DNA from 2 places in the Bacillus sp. GW821-FHT11D08 genome. Region 1 is predicted to be linked to the other one. Evidence: riboswitches for the same ligand, from Rfam matches in the RefSeq annotation. Region 1 holds a riboswitch; the other holds the start of a gene.

Region 1 (7,257 bases):
TTTTTTCGCGAGGCTTGAAATTAATTTGTTAGCGGTTTGTTTTGTTGTGCCCAGCTTTTTAGCGATATTCATAAGTGTGGTATCTTCCGTCGGTAAATGGGCAATAGCAATAAGAGTCATGTGCTGTCGGGAAGTCAACATTTCTAAGTATTCGTCCCCCCGAGCCTGCACTTTATTGACAACCGAAAATAATGATGCGTAACTTTGTTGCATAACATGCAGTTCCTTCATTAATAAATTAATATCCATAAGGTATCTCCTATCTTAATTGTCACCATGTTGACAATTATAATATACAACGAAATGGGGAACAAGTCAACATGGTGACTAATTGGAGGGGTTACGGCTGTTTTCAAAAATGTCACAGGCAGTCGGAGTGTTTACAGAAGGGGTAATAAGTAAAAGAATGCGAAAAGGCATTAATACAAAGTGAGAAGGTGTTTGACATGCAGAAAGTGAACTGGTCAGAACAGTATGAATGGTTCAATAAACAAGATGAAAAAGACGGGCGTTTAATGGCGCTCCTTCGTCATGAGCTTACATATGAGGAAGTCATACGGTTATATAAGAAAGGGTTTTATTTGAAATCTAAAGAAGGGGATGTTTCGTTACGTAAGAATGATATCTGTCGTATGTTTGGGGTTGAAGAGAGGCAGGGCGGCGAATCTTAATAAACGGGAAGAGACAAACTCTTCCCGCTTTTCATGGCAGCTGTTATTCTTTTTCCAGCATGGAAGTCAGCCATTCTCTTAATGCAGTTTTCTGTACATACCGCTTTCCGTTTCTCGTGATATGCGGAATGTCAGAGGTGTCGGGCACGATTTGTTTCGCTTCTTCCTTGGTTACTCCCATTAATGAGAATGTGGTCAGTGTCTTCATGAGGATCAGGTGATTTAAAGTTTTTCAATCCGTCTCCGATGAAATATCCGGCTAAAGTGATTCCGATGCCGGTATGATATCCATACAGCAAACCTCCAATAAACGTTATCACTTTTTATACGGTGAAGCCGGCCGAAAGGATTCAGCCTTCATCAAAACCGCCCGGCGTTTATTGCGGACGGTTTTGATTGCTGAGCTTTTCCACCTGCACCTTTCCGGAGAAGAAAACAGCGCCTCCGCCCATATCCGCCAGCCGATCGGGCGTGAGCGAATTGACGAGCTGTTTTTTATCATCCATATCGGCCCAAAGACCTTGGCTGACTGCAACGCCGGGAAGCACCTGTTCGCCGACCGAAACTGTCAATTCACACTCTCCGCGGTGATTCCAAACTCTAACGGTTTCCCCGTCTTCTATGTTCCGGCGTACAGCATCTTCTGTATGAATAAAAAGCTTTGGCGCTTTTTCCAGTTTTACGTGTTTTTCATTATTCGAAAATGTCGAATTTAAAAAATTATGATTCGGTCCCGGGACAAATAAAAGCGGAAAATCGCCATCGCTCTCAAGAGGGATGTGCGTCGGCAGCGCCGGATAACCGTCCTGTTTCATCTTTTCAGAATATAATTCAATTTTTCCGCTCGGTGTTTTGAGCTTACCCGGAAAAAGCGGTTTTTTCCGTTTGGCTCTCATGAAGGAATGGCGTGAGAGCGATTCGTAATCAATATCCTCGATATACGGATTGTCGGGAAAGTCCAGCGCCTGTCTGATCAATTCTTCATCGGAATCCTGAAGCTCCTGCTCGGTAAATCCCATTGCTCCGGCAAGCAAACGGAACACTTCCGTATTCGATTTGCTGTCCCCGTAGGGTTCGATCACCAGTTTTTGCAGCTGAATAAAATGATGCCAGTAAGACGTGTAAAAATCCGTGTTTTCCAAAGCGGATGCAGCAGGGAGCACGATATCCGCGTATTTGGCGGTTTCCGTTAAAAACAGATCGTGAACGACTGTAAATAAATCCTCCCGCAGCAGGCCTTTTCTGACTTTATTCGCTTCCGGCGCAACCACTGCGGGATTCGTACCGTAAATAAACAGGGAGCGCACGGGCGGTTTTGTTTCTAAAAGAACGCTTCCGAGCCTGTTCATATTAAATGATCGTGGCTTCCTGCCGTAAAGCAGATCAGGCCGCTGGAGCGCTTGTCTGTTATAGTTTAATACCGCGCTGTTGTGCTTGATTGCGCCTCCTCCGGTGTTGAGCCACTGTCCTGTAACAGCCGGAAGGCAGGCAACGGTGCGGACGATCATTCCGCCATTGTCATGGTGCTGAATGCCGTTTCCGATCCTGATAAGGGAAGGGGAGGTTTCCCCGTACATTCTCGCAAGGCGTCTGATATCGTCGGCTTTAACGCCTGTAATAGCAGAAACCGTTTCCGGATCATAGTGTTTAACATGCGCTTTTAATTCGTCACTGCCTTCGGTGTATTCTGTGAGAAATGCTTCATCGTGAAGGTTTTCGTCGAATAAGACATGCATGATACCGAGGGCGAGTGCGGCATCTGTGCCGGGGCGAATGGGAATAAACCAATCGGCAAGCCGGCCGGTTTGGTTCTTATGTACATCGATAACGACAATTTTAGCCCCTTTTTTCCGGGCTTTTTGGGCAATCATGACTTGGTGCATATTCGTGCTGACGGCATTGATTCCCCAAAAAATAAAGAGCTTTGCATGTATGGTCTCTTCCGGATCAGTACCCGCTCCTTCACCCATTGTATAGTTATAGCCTTCAGATCCGGCTTTGCTGCAGATCGTCCGTTCGAGATGACTCGCTCCGAGACGATGGAAAAAACGGCGGTCCATTCCCTCTGCCGCCAGTTTTCCCATATTGCCGTAAAAGCTGTACGGAAGAATGCTTTCCGCTCCTTCTTCGGCAATAAGCTCTTTCCAGCGCGCACTGATCGTATTGATCGCTTCCTCCCAGGAAATAGGCGTAAACGCGGCTTCACCTTTTTTACCGATCCGTTTTAACGGAACGGTTATGCGTTTCTCATCATAAATACGCTCAGCCATGTGTCTGACTTTGTTGCAAATATTCCCTGATGTGACCGGGTGATCGGGGTCTCCCTGAATGTTAACGATTTTTCCGTCTTTTTTTGTCACAAGCAAGCCGCATTGATCGGGACAGTCTAGTGAGCATACCGACTTAAAGACCCCGTTCGGCTGTTTTGCAGCAGAATTCATAGCCCATTTCTCCTCTTTGTTTATATTGTAAGCATTATAACATTTCAAAATCGAACGTCAATTCAGAAAAAAAGTGTTGACATCACGGAAAGACTTTTCTATGATGAGTTTATTCTTTTAAACAGCCTGACAATTTCATCATTTTATTTTCTATCCAGAGAGGTGGAGGGACTGGCCCTACGAAACCTCGGCAACATTTATTGTGCCAATTCCAGCAAGCGTATGCTTGAAAGATAGGAAAGAATGATCTATACATATTTGTGCGCTTCAAGCGCATAAAGACGGTATATGAATCTCTTTCCTTCTTTGGGGAAAGAGATTTTTTTATGAAAAAATTTATGTGAAAAGGATGTTTTGCACCATGACGGTTTTAATTACCGCACCATATCACGACGAGGGGCTGAAGGAGCTGACTGAGCTGTTCGGCCGGACTGTGCACCGGCCGTGGAAGAAGCACGGCCGGGCCTATCGGGAAGATGAATTGATCCGAATGATTCAAGAGACAAACGCGTCGGGGCTTATCACTGAACTTGATGAGGTGTCTGAGCGTGTTATTGACATATTGCCTGATTCCGCTTTTATCGGTGTCTGCAGAGGAATGCCGTCTAACGTGAATATTGCGGCGGCGACTAAAAGAAAAATCCCCGTTTTCTTTACACCGGCCCGCAATGCCCAGGCTGTTGCTGAAATGTTTATCGGAAATGTGATTTCATTTTTGCGTCATACGTATTCTTCCCATCAGTGGCTGAAAGACGGGAAGTGGAATGGTGATTATTTGCAGGCTTACGTCAAATTCAGAGGAAATGAGCTGACGGGGAAAACAGTCGGCCTTATCGGTTTCGGAGCCGTCGGACAGAGAATCGCCCGGCTATTGGCCGCTTTTGACTGCAAGGTGCTTTACTATGATCCATTTGTCCGTCATGAAAACCGGGAGTATGAAAAAACGACGATTGAACGGGTATTTTCTGAAAGTGATATTGTTTCCGTTCACTTGCCGCGTACAGAAGAAACCATCGGCCTTATCGGCGCCCGGCACTTTCAATTGATGAAACAGGAAGCTGTTTTTGTCAATACGTCAAGAGCGGTGGTTACAGACAGGGAAGAGCTGCTGCGGGTGCTGAAAGAACGGCGGATTAAGGGAGCGATCCTTGACGTGTTTTATCACGAACCGCCAGAATCTTCTGATTATGAATTGATCTCTTTGCCTAATGTATTAGCGACTCCCCATTTAGCGGGCGCAACATTTGAAGTGGAAGATCATCATGTGAAGATTTTAAATGAAGCGCTTTTCAAATGGAAACAAGATCAAACCTGCTCAATACGTGAACTTTATAACAAAAGAGAACTTGAAACGGAAGGAGGAGGCTGTAATGGCTGAACAAAAAGGCTACCTTGTATTTGACATCGGGACGGGGAATGCGCGAGTCGCGGTCGTGACTGCCGGCGGCGAAGTGACCGCGCTTGAAAGGGAAGACATTGAATATGTGACGGATCCGCTTTATCCGGACGGACGATATTTCTCACCGGAAAGATTATGGACGCAAATCAGCGCTATGGCAAGGAAGGTTATTGCCAAAAGCCCACATATTACATTAATCGGAATCACCTCCACAAGCCAGAGGCAGGGAATTGTTCTGATCAATAAAGGTAAAAAGGCATTTCTCGGTCTGCCCAACATTGATAACAGAGGGCGTGAATGGGAAGACGGGATTGAGGCAATAGAAGAAGTGCATCAGCAAACCGGACGTCTTCCGAGCGCTTTATTTTCCGCCATGAAACTTGTCGGATTAAAAGCTAGACAGCCGTCTTTATGGAAAGAAGTGAAGTACATCACAAGCATCAGTGACTGGGTGACATTTGAGCTGAGCGGTATTTTAAGCTATGAACCGTCACAGGCTGCTGAAACACTGCTGTTTGACGTAAGGAAAAAGGCGTGGTCAGAGAAATTATGCAACATCTTCGGTGTGCCTTCTGCCATTCTTCCTTCACTCGTCCGATCTGGGACGGTTGTCGGAATGTTAACGTTTAAGAAAGCGGCGGTTCTCGGCCTTTCTGAAAGAGTGCCTGTGATTGCAGGCGGGGGAGACACACAGCTTGCCATCAAAAGTGCAGATGCAAAGCCGGGAGATATCGTCATCGTATCCGGCACGACGACGCCGATTACAAAGATAACAGCGGAGACCGGAACCGAAAGTTTAGAGAATGCATGGCTGAATTGCCATACAGAAGAAGGTCAATGGCTTCTTGAAACGAATCCGGGTGTAACAGGACTCAATTATCAAAAATTAAAATCCATTTTTTATCCGAATGAATCCTACGGCGTTATGGAACGGGAAATCGCAAGTCTGCCGAAACATGATCATGCTTGTATTTCTGCGTTAGGCTCCTATTTATCGCCTGAGAAAAACGCACTGGCAAAAGGCGGATTTATTTTTGACGCTCCGCTGTCCCAAAACTTAAGCAGAGCCCATTTTGTCAAAGCCGCACTGCTGGAAATCGCTTTTTCAATCAAATGGAACTATGAGGCGTTAACAGAGGTGGCTTCCTTTTCACAAGATGATGTGAAGGTGTGCGGCGGCGGTTTCCAAAGTGATGCTTTGACGCAGTTTCTTGCTAACCTTCTCCAAAAGAAAATCTATAAGAGAGAGGGGTTCAGCCAGGCATCCGCAATGGGAGCGGCGATGATTTGCAACGAAGCTCTCGGTGTGAAAGCAGAGCTTTCGAGCCGCACAAAGGTAATTGAGCCGGAAGCGGATCAGACGGATCTCTTCCTATATGAAGAATGGAAACATACGCAAAAATTATTTACTCATTTTCAGCCGGCGGTGAAAGCCTGACTTGGGGATGAGATGACAACATGAAAGATTGCTGAGGAGGAACAAAAATGCTTAATAAAATAGGAATTCCAAAACAGCTCGCATGGGGATTTTTGGGAGTCGTGCTGTTTATGATGGGGGACGGCCTTGAACAAGGATGGCTCAGCCCGTTTTTAGTTGAAAACGGCTTGACGGTACAGCAATCAGCATCCTTGTTTACAGTTTACGGTATTTCTCTCGCTGTGGCGTCTTGGTTTTCAGGGGTCTGCCTCGAAGCCTTCGGCGCAAAGCGGACGATGTTTATGGGGCTGTTGTTTTACGTTATCGGAACAGCCGCATTTATCGCATACGGATTTGAAAATCTTAATTTGCCGGTGATGTATGTCACGTATTTTATTAAAGGGCTGGGTTATCCGCTGTTTGCCTATTCTTTTTTGACATGGGTGATTTACCGGTCGCCGAAAAACAGGCTCAGTACGGCGGTCGGCTGGTTCTGGATTGCATATTGCTGCGGGATGTTTGTATTCGGTGCTTGGTATTCAAGCTGGGCCATCAAATCCTTCGGCTATTTGAATACACTGTGGAGTTCAATTTTTTGGGTCTGCCTCGGCGCGTTTTTTGCTTTGATTTTAAATAGGGACCGCTTTGAAAAGAAAAAGGCAGATAAGCTGGAAAAGGCGCAGGAATTAATGAAGGGAATCACCATCCTTGCTGAAAATCCGCGCGTGCTCTCTGGGGGGATCATTCGGATCATTAACAGCATCGGTACATACGGATTTCCGGTATTTCTTCCGATGCATATGGCGCAGCACGGCATTTCTACAAATGTATGGCTTCAAATTTGGGGAACGATCTTTCTCGGAAATATCGTCTTTAACTTAATCTTCGGCGCAGTCGGCGATGCCTTCGGCTGGAAAAAGACTGTCATGTGGTTCGGGGGAGTGGGCTGCGGCATTTTTACTCTTTTATTATATTATGCTCCTGTTGTATCACATGGGAACTTGCTTTTCGTCAGCATTGTCGGTTTTATATGGGGAGGGCTCCTCGCCGGGTTCGTTCCGATCGGGGCTATCGTGCCGACGGCGGCCGGCAGCGATAAAGGTGCTGCCATGTCTGTGTTAAATCTGGCTGCGGGCCTGTCGGCATTTGTCGGCCCTGCGCTTGCCTGGGCGTTCATCGGACTTGTCGGCGCACAAGGCGTTGTATGGATTTTCGCAGCGCTCTATTTCGTAAGTGCAATCTTGACCAATCAAATCAAAATACCTGAAGAGAAAACGGCAAAACACAATAAAGCATTGCCTGAATACGCTTCTTAACAGCAGCGCCCCG
Region 2 (7,257 bases), on a different contig from region 1:
TCTCTTTACTTTTTTTATTTAACCATATATGATGATGGACTATCATTTCAAGACATTTTTAGAAGGTGAAAATATGAACTTTGAAATCTCAGATGTACTCAAACAGCTGCCGGAACAATTTTTCGCATCATTGGTGCAAAAAGTGAATCAAAAGCTGAAAGAAGGCAGAGACGTCATCAATTTAGGGCAGGGAAACCCTGATCAGCCGACGCCTCAGCATATCGTTGAAGAAATGAAGCGCGCCGTCGAAAGGCCGGAAAATCATAAATACTCATCATTCCGGGGCGCTTACAGCTTCAAAGAAGCAGCCGCTGCATTTTATGAAAGGGAGTACGGGGTCACGCTTGATCCGGAAACGGAAGTCGCCGTGCTGTTCGGAGGCAAGGCGGGACTTGTTGAGCTTCCGCAATGTCTTTTAAACCCGGGAGATACCATTCTGGTGCCTGATCCCGGATATCCTGATTACTGGTCAGGCGTCGCCCTTGCAAAAGCGAGAATGGAAATGATGCCGCTGACGGAAGAAAGAGGGTTTCTCCCTGATTACAGCGTAATTCCTGAAAAGGTGCGGAGCGAGGCGAAGCTGCTGTATCTCAATTATCCGAATAATCCGACCGGCGCTGTGGCGACAGAGGCGTTTTTCGAGGAGACGGTCGGTTTTGCGGAGCAAAACGGCATTTGTGTCGTTCATGATTTCGCGTACGGAGCCGTCGGCTTTGACGGGCATAAACCGCTGAGCTTTTTGCAGACCGAAGGCGCAAAAGAGACGGGAATCGAAATCTATACCTTGTCCAAAACGTATAATATGGCGGGCTGGCGGGTCGGATTTGCCGTCGGAAACGCTTCTGTCATCGAAGCGATCAACCTTTATCAGGATCATATGTTTGTCAGCCTGTTTCCCGCGGCGCAGCAGGCGGCGGCAGCCGCACTTTTAGCGGATCAGGCATGCGTCGCGGCGCAAAATGACAGATATGAATCAAGACGCAATGCATGGATTAAAGCCTGCCGCAATATCGGCTGGGATGTGACGGCTCCGGCGGGCTCCTTTTTTGCATGGCTCCCTGTGCCTGACGGTTATACGTCACAGTCGTTTTCAGATCTGCTGCTCGAGAAAGCGGATGTCGCGGTCGCTGCCGGAAACGGGTTCGGAAAATGGGGGGAAGGCTATATAAGAGTCGGTCTTCTGACAAGTGAAGAAAGACTTAAAGAAGCTGCGGAACGGATCGGGAAACTGAATCTTTTCACCCGAAAAAGCATTGACATATCAGAATAACAATGCGATAATTCAAAATACTTTATAAAATCATTATTCTTATCAAGAGCAGGCAGAGGGACGAGCCCGATGAAGCCCGGCAACCGACTGATAAAGCACGGTGCTAATTCTTGCAGCAGGAGCTGAGAGATAAGATTCGGACATAACACGAAGCCTCTTTCTGCTCAAACGGAAGAGGTTTTTTTATGTTTTGCGAAAGAAAGAGAGGCGTTCACGCATGAGCGAAGTATTGGCAACATATCTTCTGACAGACACAACGGACAGTGAAAAGCGGGCGGAACAGATTGCGGCGGGGCTGACGGTAGGCTCCTGGACTGACCTGCCCCTGGTGAAGCAGGAACAGCTCAGAAAACATAAAGGGCGGGTCGTAAAAGTTGAGGAGAAAGAAGGAACCTCAGAAAACGAAACACAATCCGTCATCACCATCGCCTATCCCGAGGCGAATTTTTCAAGAGATATTCCGGCCGTCCTGACGACGGTATTCGGAAAGCTGTCACTGGACGGAAAAATAAAATTGACTGATCTTGAATTTTCCGAAGGGTTTAAACGCTCCCTTCCCGGGCCGAAATTCGGTATATACGGCATCCGCAAACTGCTGGGCGAATTTGAAAGACCGCTTCTGATGAGCATATTTAAAGGCGTGATCGGACGGGATCTCGCCGACATTAAAGAACAGCTCAGACAGCAGGCGCTCGGCGGCGTGGATCTTATTAAAGATGACGAAATTTTCTTTGAAAATGAACTGGCTCCGTTTGAAACCCGCATTATCGAAGGAAAACAAGTCCTGAAGGAAACCCGGGAGGAAACGGGGCATAAAACGCTGTATGCCGTAAACCTTACGGGAAGGACCGCTGAATTGCGGGATAAAGCGAGGCGCGCGGCAGAACTCGGGGCGGACGCGCTTTTATTGAATGTGTTTGCTTACGGTTTAGATGTGATGCAGAGCCTTGCTGAGGACAGGGAAATCCCGCTTCCGATCATGGCGCATCCGGCAGTCAGCGGCGCGTTCACATCATCTCCCGTTTACGGCTTGTCGCATGCGCTTTTGCTCGGCAAGCTGAACCGCTATTGCGGCGCTGATTTCAGTTTATTTCCGTCACCTTACGGATCCGTTGCTCTTCCGAAGGAGTCCGCGCTTGCAATCCATGATGAATGTGTAAAAGACGATGTCTTTCATCCGTCGTTTGCCGTCCCGTCAGCAGGCATTCACCCCGGTATGGTGCCATTATTGATGCGCGATTTCGGCATCGATCACATCATCAATGCCGGCGGAGGCATTCACGGCCATCCGAAAGGAGCCGAGGGCGGGGGAAAAGCGTTCCGCGCCATCATTGATGCGGTGCTTGAAGCGCAGCCGATTGAAGAAAAAGCCGCGTCGTGCAAAGATCTTCAGCTCGCATTAGACAAATGGGGAAGGGTGGAAGCCGTATGACCCGCACACCGCTGATTATTTGTGATTTCGACGGAACGGTCACCATGAACGACAACATTGTCAGCATGATGAAAGAATTCGCGCCTCCTGAGTGGCTTGAATTAAAAGACGGTGTTCTGTCTAAAAGCATATCAATCCAAGAAGGAGTCGGCCGGATGTTCGGACTGCTGCCGAGCAGCTTAAAAGAAGAACTGACCGGCTTTATTCTGAAGGATGCGAAAATACGGGACGGCTTTTTGGATTTTGTCTCGTTTGTCCGGTCAAACGGCCTCCCGTTTTATATCGTAAGCGGGGGAATGGACTTTTTTGTGCATCCGCTTTTGGAAGGGATCGTAGAAAAGGAGCGGATTTTCTGCAATCATGCATCCTTTGACAATGAGCATATTCATATAGACTGGCCGCACGCCTGTGACGGAGACTGTACCAATCAATGCGGCTGCTGCAAACCGTCAGTCATCCGTAAGCTATCCGATCAGCAGAAATTTCTCATTATGATCGGTGATTCGGTCACGGATGTCGAGGCTGCAAAGTTGTCCGATATGTGCTTTGCGAGAGATTATCTTTTGACTGAATGCAAAGAACTCGGCCTCCGGCATCTGCCTTTTCAAGATTTTCATGAGGTGAAAACAGGCATTGAAAACATCGGGGAGGTGCAGGCATGGCTGCAAAAGAAGAACGCTGGCGCGAACTTGCCGAGGTAAAACGCGAGCTGGCTGAAAGAGACTGGTTCCCGGCAACGAGCGGGAATCTTTCCATCAAAGTATCCGACGGGCCGCTGACTTTTCTCGTTACGGCGAGCGGAAAAGACAAACGAAAAGAAACAGACGAAGATTTTCTCTTAATCGATGAGTACGGGAAGCCCGCTGAGACCGGCCATTCTTTAAAACCTTCAGCGGAAACGCTTCTCCATACTTACTTATACCAAAAGACAGACGCCGGCTGCTGTCTGCATGTCCATACCGTCAATAATAATGTCATCTCAGAGCTTTACGGGGATGAAAAACAAATCACTTTTCAGGGGCAGGAGATGATTAAGGCGCTCGGATTATGGGAGGAAAACGCGTCCGTGACCGTTCCGATCATTGACAATCCGGCGCACATCCCGGCATTGGCCGAAAACTTCGCGCACCATGCGGCCGCCGGCTCAGGCGCGGTGTTAATCCGCAATCACGGCATTACGGCATGGGGGCGGACCGCATTTGAAGCGAAAAGGGTGCTGGAAGCCTATGAATTTTTATTCAGCTGTCACCTCAAGCTTCTGTCACTTCGGCCGCAGCTGGTAAAATAAAAGGAGGAATAGAAAATGGCGACCATCAGAATTCATGACGAAAAAAATACGCTCATTGAACATCAGGAAGAAGTAGCGCGCTTCTTAGACGAACAAGAGGTGATCTATGAGCAGTGGAACATTGAAAAACTTCCGTCTGAGCTTTCGGAAAAATACGATCTAACCGAAGATGAAAAAGAACGGATTCTCGCGGCGTTTGACACGGAGATTCAGGACATTTCAGCCCGGCGCGGATATCAGTCTCAGGATGTCATTTCTTTATCAGACACCACGCCGAATCTTGATGAATTATTAAAAAATTTCCAAAGAGAACATCACCACACGGATGATGAAGTCCGCTTTATCGTCAGCGGACACGGCATCTTCGTCATTCAAGGCAAAGACGGCACATTTTTCGACGTCCGTTTAAATCCGGGAGATTTGATTTCAGTTCCGGAGAACATCCGCCACTACTTTACGCTTCAGGAAGACCGCCGGGTCGTCGCAATCCGAATCTTCGTGACGACTGAGGGCTGGGTGCCGATTTACGAAAATGAAAGTGTGCAAAACTGATAGACGCCCGAACCTCTCATGCACCCACCGGCATGAGAGGTTTTTTATTGTAATATAAAGTCAGCTTTGGCTGTTTTTTAATTCTTGAATATGCCGCATTCTGTTTATATCATTACCCGAATGGGTATTATTCTCTTATTCATGCTAAAGATTCCAATATGAAATGAAAAAATAAGTTATTTAGTAAAAAAATGTTTACAAATAAAGTATAATCTGTAATAATGCTCAATAACCCAATCAAACTTGTTTCCTATTCTTTTAGCGGTGAGGGGTGAAGTGAATGGGCAGTTATTCTGAACAAGAAAAATTGCTTCTATCTATTGATAAAAAAAGAAAAATGATGATAGATGCGGCTAACAGGCAAGGGTTTACAGGATATGACACGATCAGGCACAGCCAGGAACTGGACTGTCTGATGAACGCGTATCAGCAGCTGGTAAACCGTGATCGTACACATCACCAAGGAATACAGGGCCTTGTGAAGAAAATAGGCTTGTTCTCCCGCGGTGACGTCATGCCTGCATATGAAGCAAACAAATGATGGATGATAAAACAGATAACGAAGACTGAATGCGCTTCCTGATCAAGCGCCGCATCCGAAAGATGACCGCGTACAGTCAGCACATTTTTCCGCTGGCACGGCTCACGAAGCGCCTCGTACTATCTGCCGGCTATGATGCCGTTCCTCTGGTATATCCTCTTACAAATACTCTTCTTTAAATAAAAAACACCCCGATCAGGGTGTTTTTTTCATCGAGAAGCGGCAGGGAGGGTAATGGTGACCTCTGTGCCCTTATCGACTTCGCTTTGAATGTCAATCGAACCGCCGTACATCAGCATGATTCGTTTACATACGACAAGGCCGAGGCCGGTGCCTTTTTCCTTTGACGTTACAAACGGAAGAAAAATGTGCTCAAGCATATCTTCAGAAATGCCCATTCCGTTGTCAGCCACCTTAATGACTGCTTTATGATCGCGGGCTTCTAAATAGATGGACAGCCGGCCGCCTTCCTGCATGGATTCCAGCGCGTTTTTCGCGACATTTAAAATCACCTGTTTAATATGGTCTTTCGTGCAGTTGACCTTGAGCGGCCGATTGACGAGAATCTCCACATTCACTTCCACATTGTATAGATTCCCTTCAGAATAAATAATCGGCATAATCTCATCAAGAATATCCTGCAGCGAGTTCACTTCCAACCGTTCAGCAGTGGGTTTTCCAAGCACTAAAAACTCACTGACAATCTGATTGATCCGTTTAATCTCCTGCTCAATAATTGAGAAATACAGCTGATCTTCCTCCGATTTGTATTTTTTCTGCAAAAGCTGAATAAAGCCGCTGATCCCTGTAAGCGGGTTGCGGATTTCATGGGCGGTGCTGGCGGCAAGCGTTCCGATCAGCTCCAATTTCTGCGCTTCATTTTGAGCGCGCTCCAGCTGGGTCTTGCGCTTAAGCAAATAATATTGAACGAGGATGAACAGAATATTCAGCAGCACGGCAATACTGGACATCGGCAGCAGCACGCTTTTGGTCAGCTCATTCAGCTCAACCGGTTTCGGATAAACATTGATATTCCAATTAATATCATCCAGATAGCCGCTGACCGGTTTCACACCTTCTGATTGATCAGCCCGTCCGCTGGCAAATATCACTTTATTCTGATTGGTTGCCTTGACATAAACGTCAGGGCTCAGCATATTGATCATATTTCTCAAATAATCGACTTGTATGGCGGCTACTAAATAATCCGTGACTTCCCGTTTTGCGTCTAACACCGGCACGCAGATCGTGAAGATGCGCTGGCCTGTAATTCTGCTGGAGTAGTCATTTGTGATGACCGTTTTTTTCGTCTTTTTCGCCTTCGTAAAATACGGTCTGTCTGCCAAATTCACCTTTGATTTCAGATCAGTCGTGCTTGCGATGACATCACCTTTGGAATTCAGCATATACAGTCCGCTGAATCTGGGTTCATCTTCAAAAGCCTGATCGAGAATGTCAATGATCTTTTCTTCATTGACAGGCTTATCGACAGCGATCGCAAGTGTTGTCATCCGGGCTTTTGTTTCACCGATTAAATAATTGAGCTTATTGCGGTGAAGGTTGAGCATCATACTGGCTTCCTGTATGTGTTTATCGGCTATTTTCTGCTTTTCTTTTTCATAAATGAAAAAGCTGATAATAAGTGCCGGGATGATCACCAATATGAGATAAAGCTTGATCTTTCCCCGGGCACCTTTAAATGTATTCACTCTGCATCGCTCCAACATTACACTTGAATAGAGGTATTATATCATTTTTATACTTCTTTAATAAGAAAAAATAACCAAAATGATAGAAAAACAAATTATTTTATTAAGGTCTGACAAAAAGAAGAGAAATTTTGGAAACATTTTTGTTGACATTTTTCATTTTGTTTATTAATGTTTCTCTGTAACGGTTTCTTTTGTAAAAGGATGATTGAATGTATGACGGATAAAACAGAAAACTCATTGAAATTATTTATTGTACTGTCACGTGCGTACCGATCTATTAACGACCATATGAATAAACATATTCATAAGCACGGCCTGAACCCGACGGAATTTGCGGTGCTTGAGCTGCTGTACCACAAAGGCAACCAGCCGCTTCAGCAGATCGGCGACAAAATTTTATTAGCGAGCGGAAGTATTACATACGTTGTTGACAAATTAGAGAAAAAAGAACTTCTCATCAGA

Evidence for each region. A riboswitch is a leader RNA that binds a small molecule or an ion and turns the genes downstream of it on or off. The one in region 1 is predicted to bind S-adenosylmethionine.
Region 2: it holds a riboswitch for S-adenosylmethionine, as region 1 does, so the genes downstream of both, mtnW (2,3-diketo-5-methylthiopentyl-1-phosphate enolase) here and AC1RRX_RS12850 (2-hydroxyacid dehydrogenase) in region 1, are expected to answer to the same signal.

The regions. Positions count from the first base shown of each region.
Region 1 covers NZ_JBXARS010000005.1:299,031-306,287, forward strand. The annotation lists gene AC1RRX_RS12830 (MarR family winged helix-turn-helix transcriptional regulator) at 1-249, opposite strand, end outside; gene AC1RRX_RS12835 (hypothetical protein) at 447-671, shown strand; partial or broken gene AC1RRX_RS12840 (hypothetical protein) at 715-967, opposite strand; gene AC1RRX_RS12845 (molybdopterin oxidoreductase family protein) at 1,049-3,112, opposite strand; SAM riboswitch class I at 3,260-3,352, shown strand; gene AC1RRX_RS12850 (2-hydroxyacid dehydrogenase) at 3,474-4,490, shown strand; gene AC1RRX_RS12855 (FGGY-family carbohydrate kinase) at 4,483-5,949, shown strand; gene AC1RRX_RS12860 (RbtT/DalT/CsbX family MFS transporter) at 5,997-7,244, shown strand.
Region 2 covers NZ_JBXARS010000002.1:396,797-404,053, forward strand. The annotation lists gene AC1RRX_RS05745 (pyridoxal phosphate-dependent aminotransferase) at 74-1,270, shown strand; SAM riboswitch class I at 1,307-1,406, shown strand; gene mtnW (2,3-diketo-5-methylthiopentyl-1-phosphate enolase) at 1,488-2,702, shown strand; gene mtnX (2-hydroxy-3-keto-5-methylthiopentenyl-1-phosphate phosphatase) at 2,699-3,403, shown strand; gene AC1RRX_RS05760 (methylthioribulose 1-phosphate dehydratase) at 3,361-3,990, shown strand; gene AC1RRX_RS05765 (1,2-dihydroxy-3-keto-5-methylthiopentene dioxygenase) at 4,006-4,542, shown strand; gene spo0E (aspartyl-phosphate phosphatase Spo0E) at 4,823-5,083, shown strand; gene kinD (sporulation kinase KinD) at 5,293-6,810, opposite strand; gene mhqR (MarR family transcriptional regulator MhqR) at 7,009-7,257, shown strand, end outside.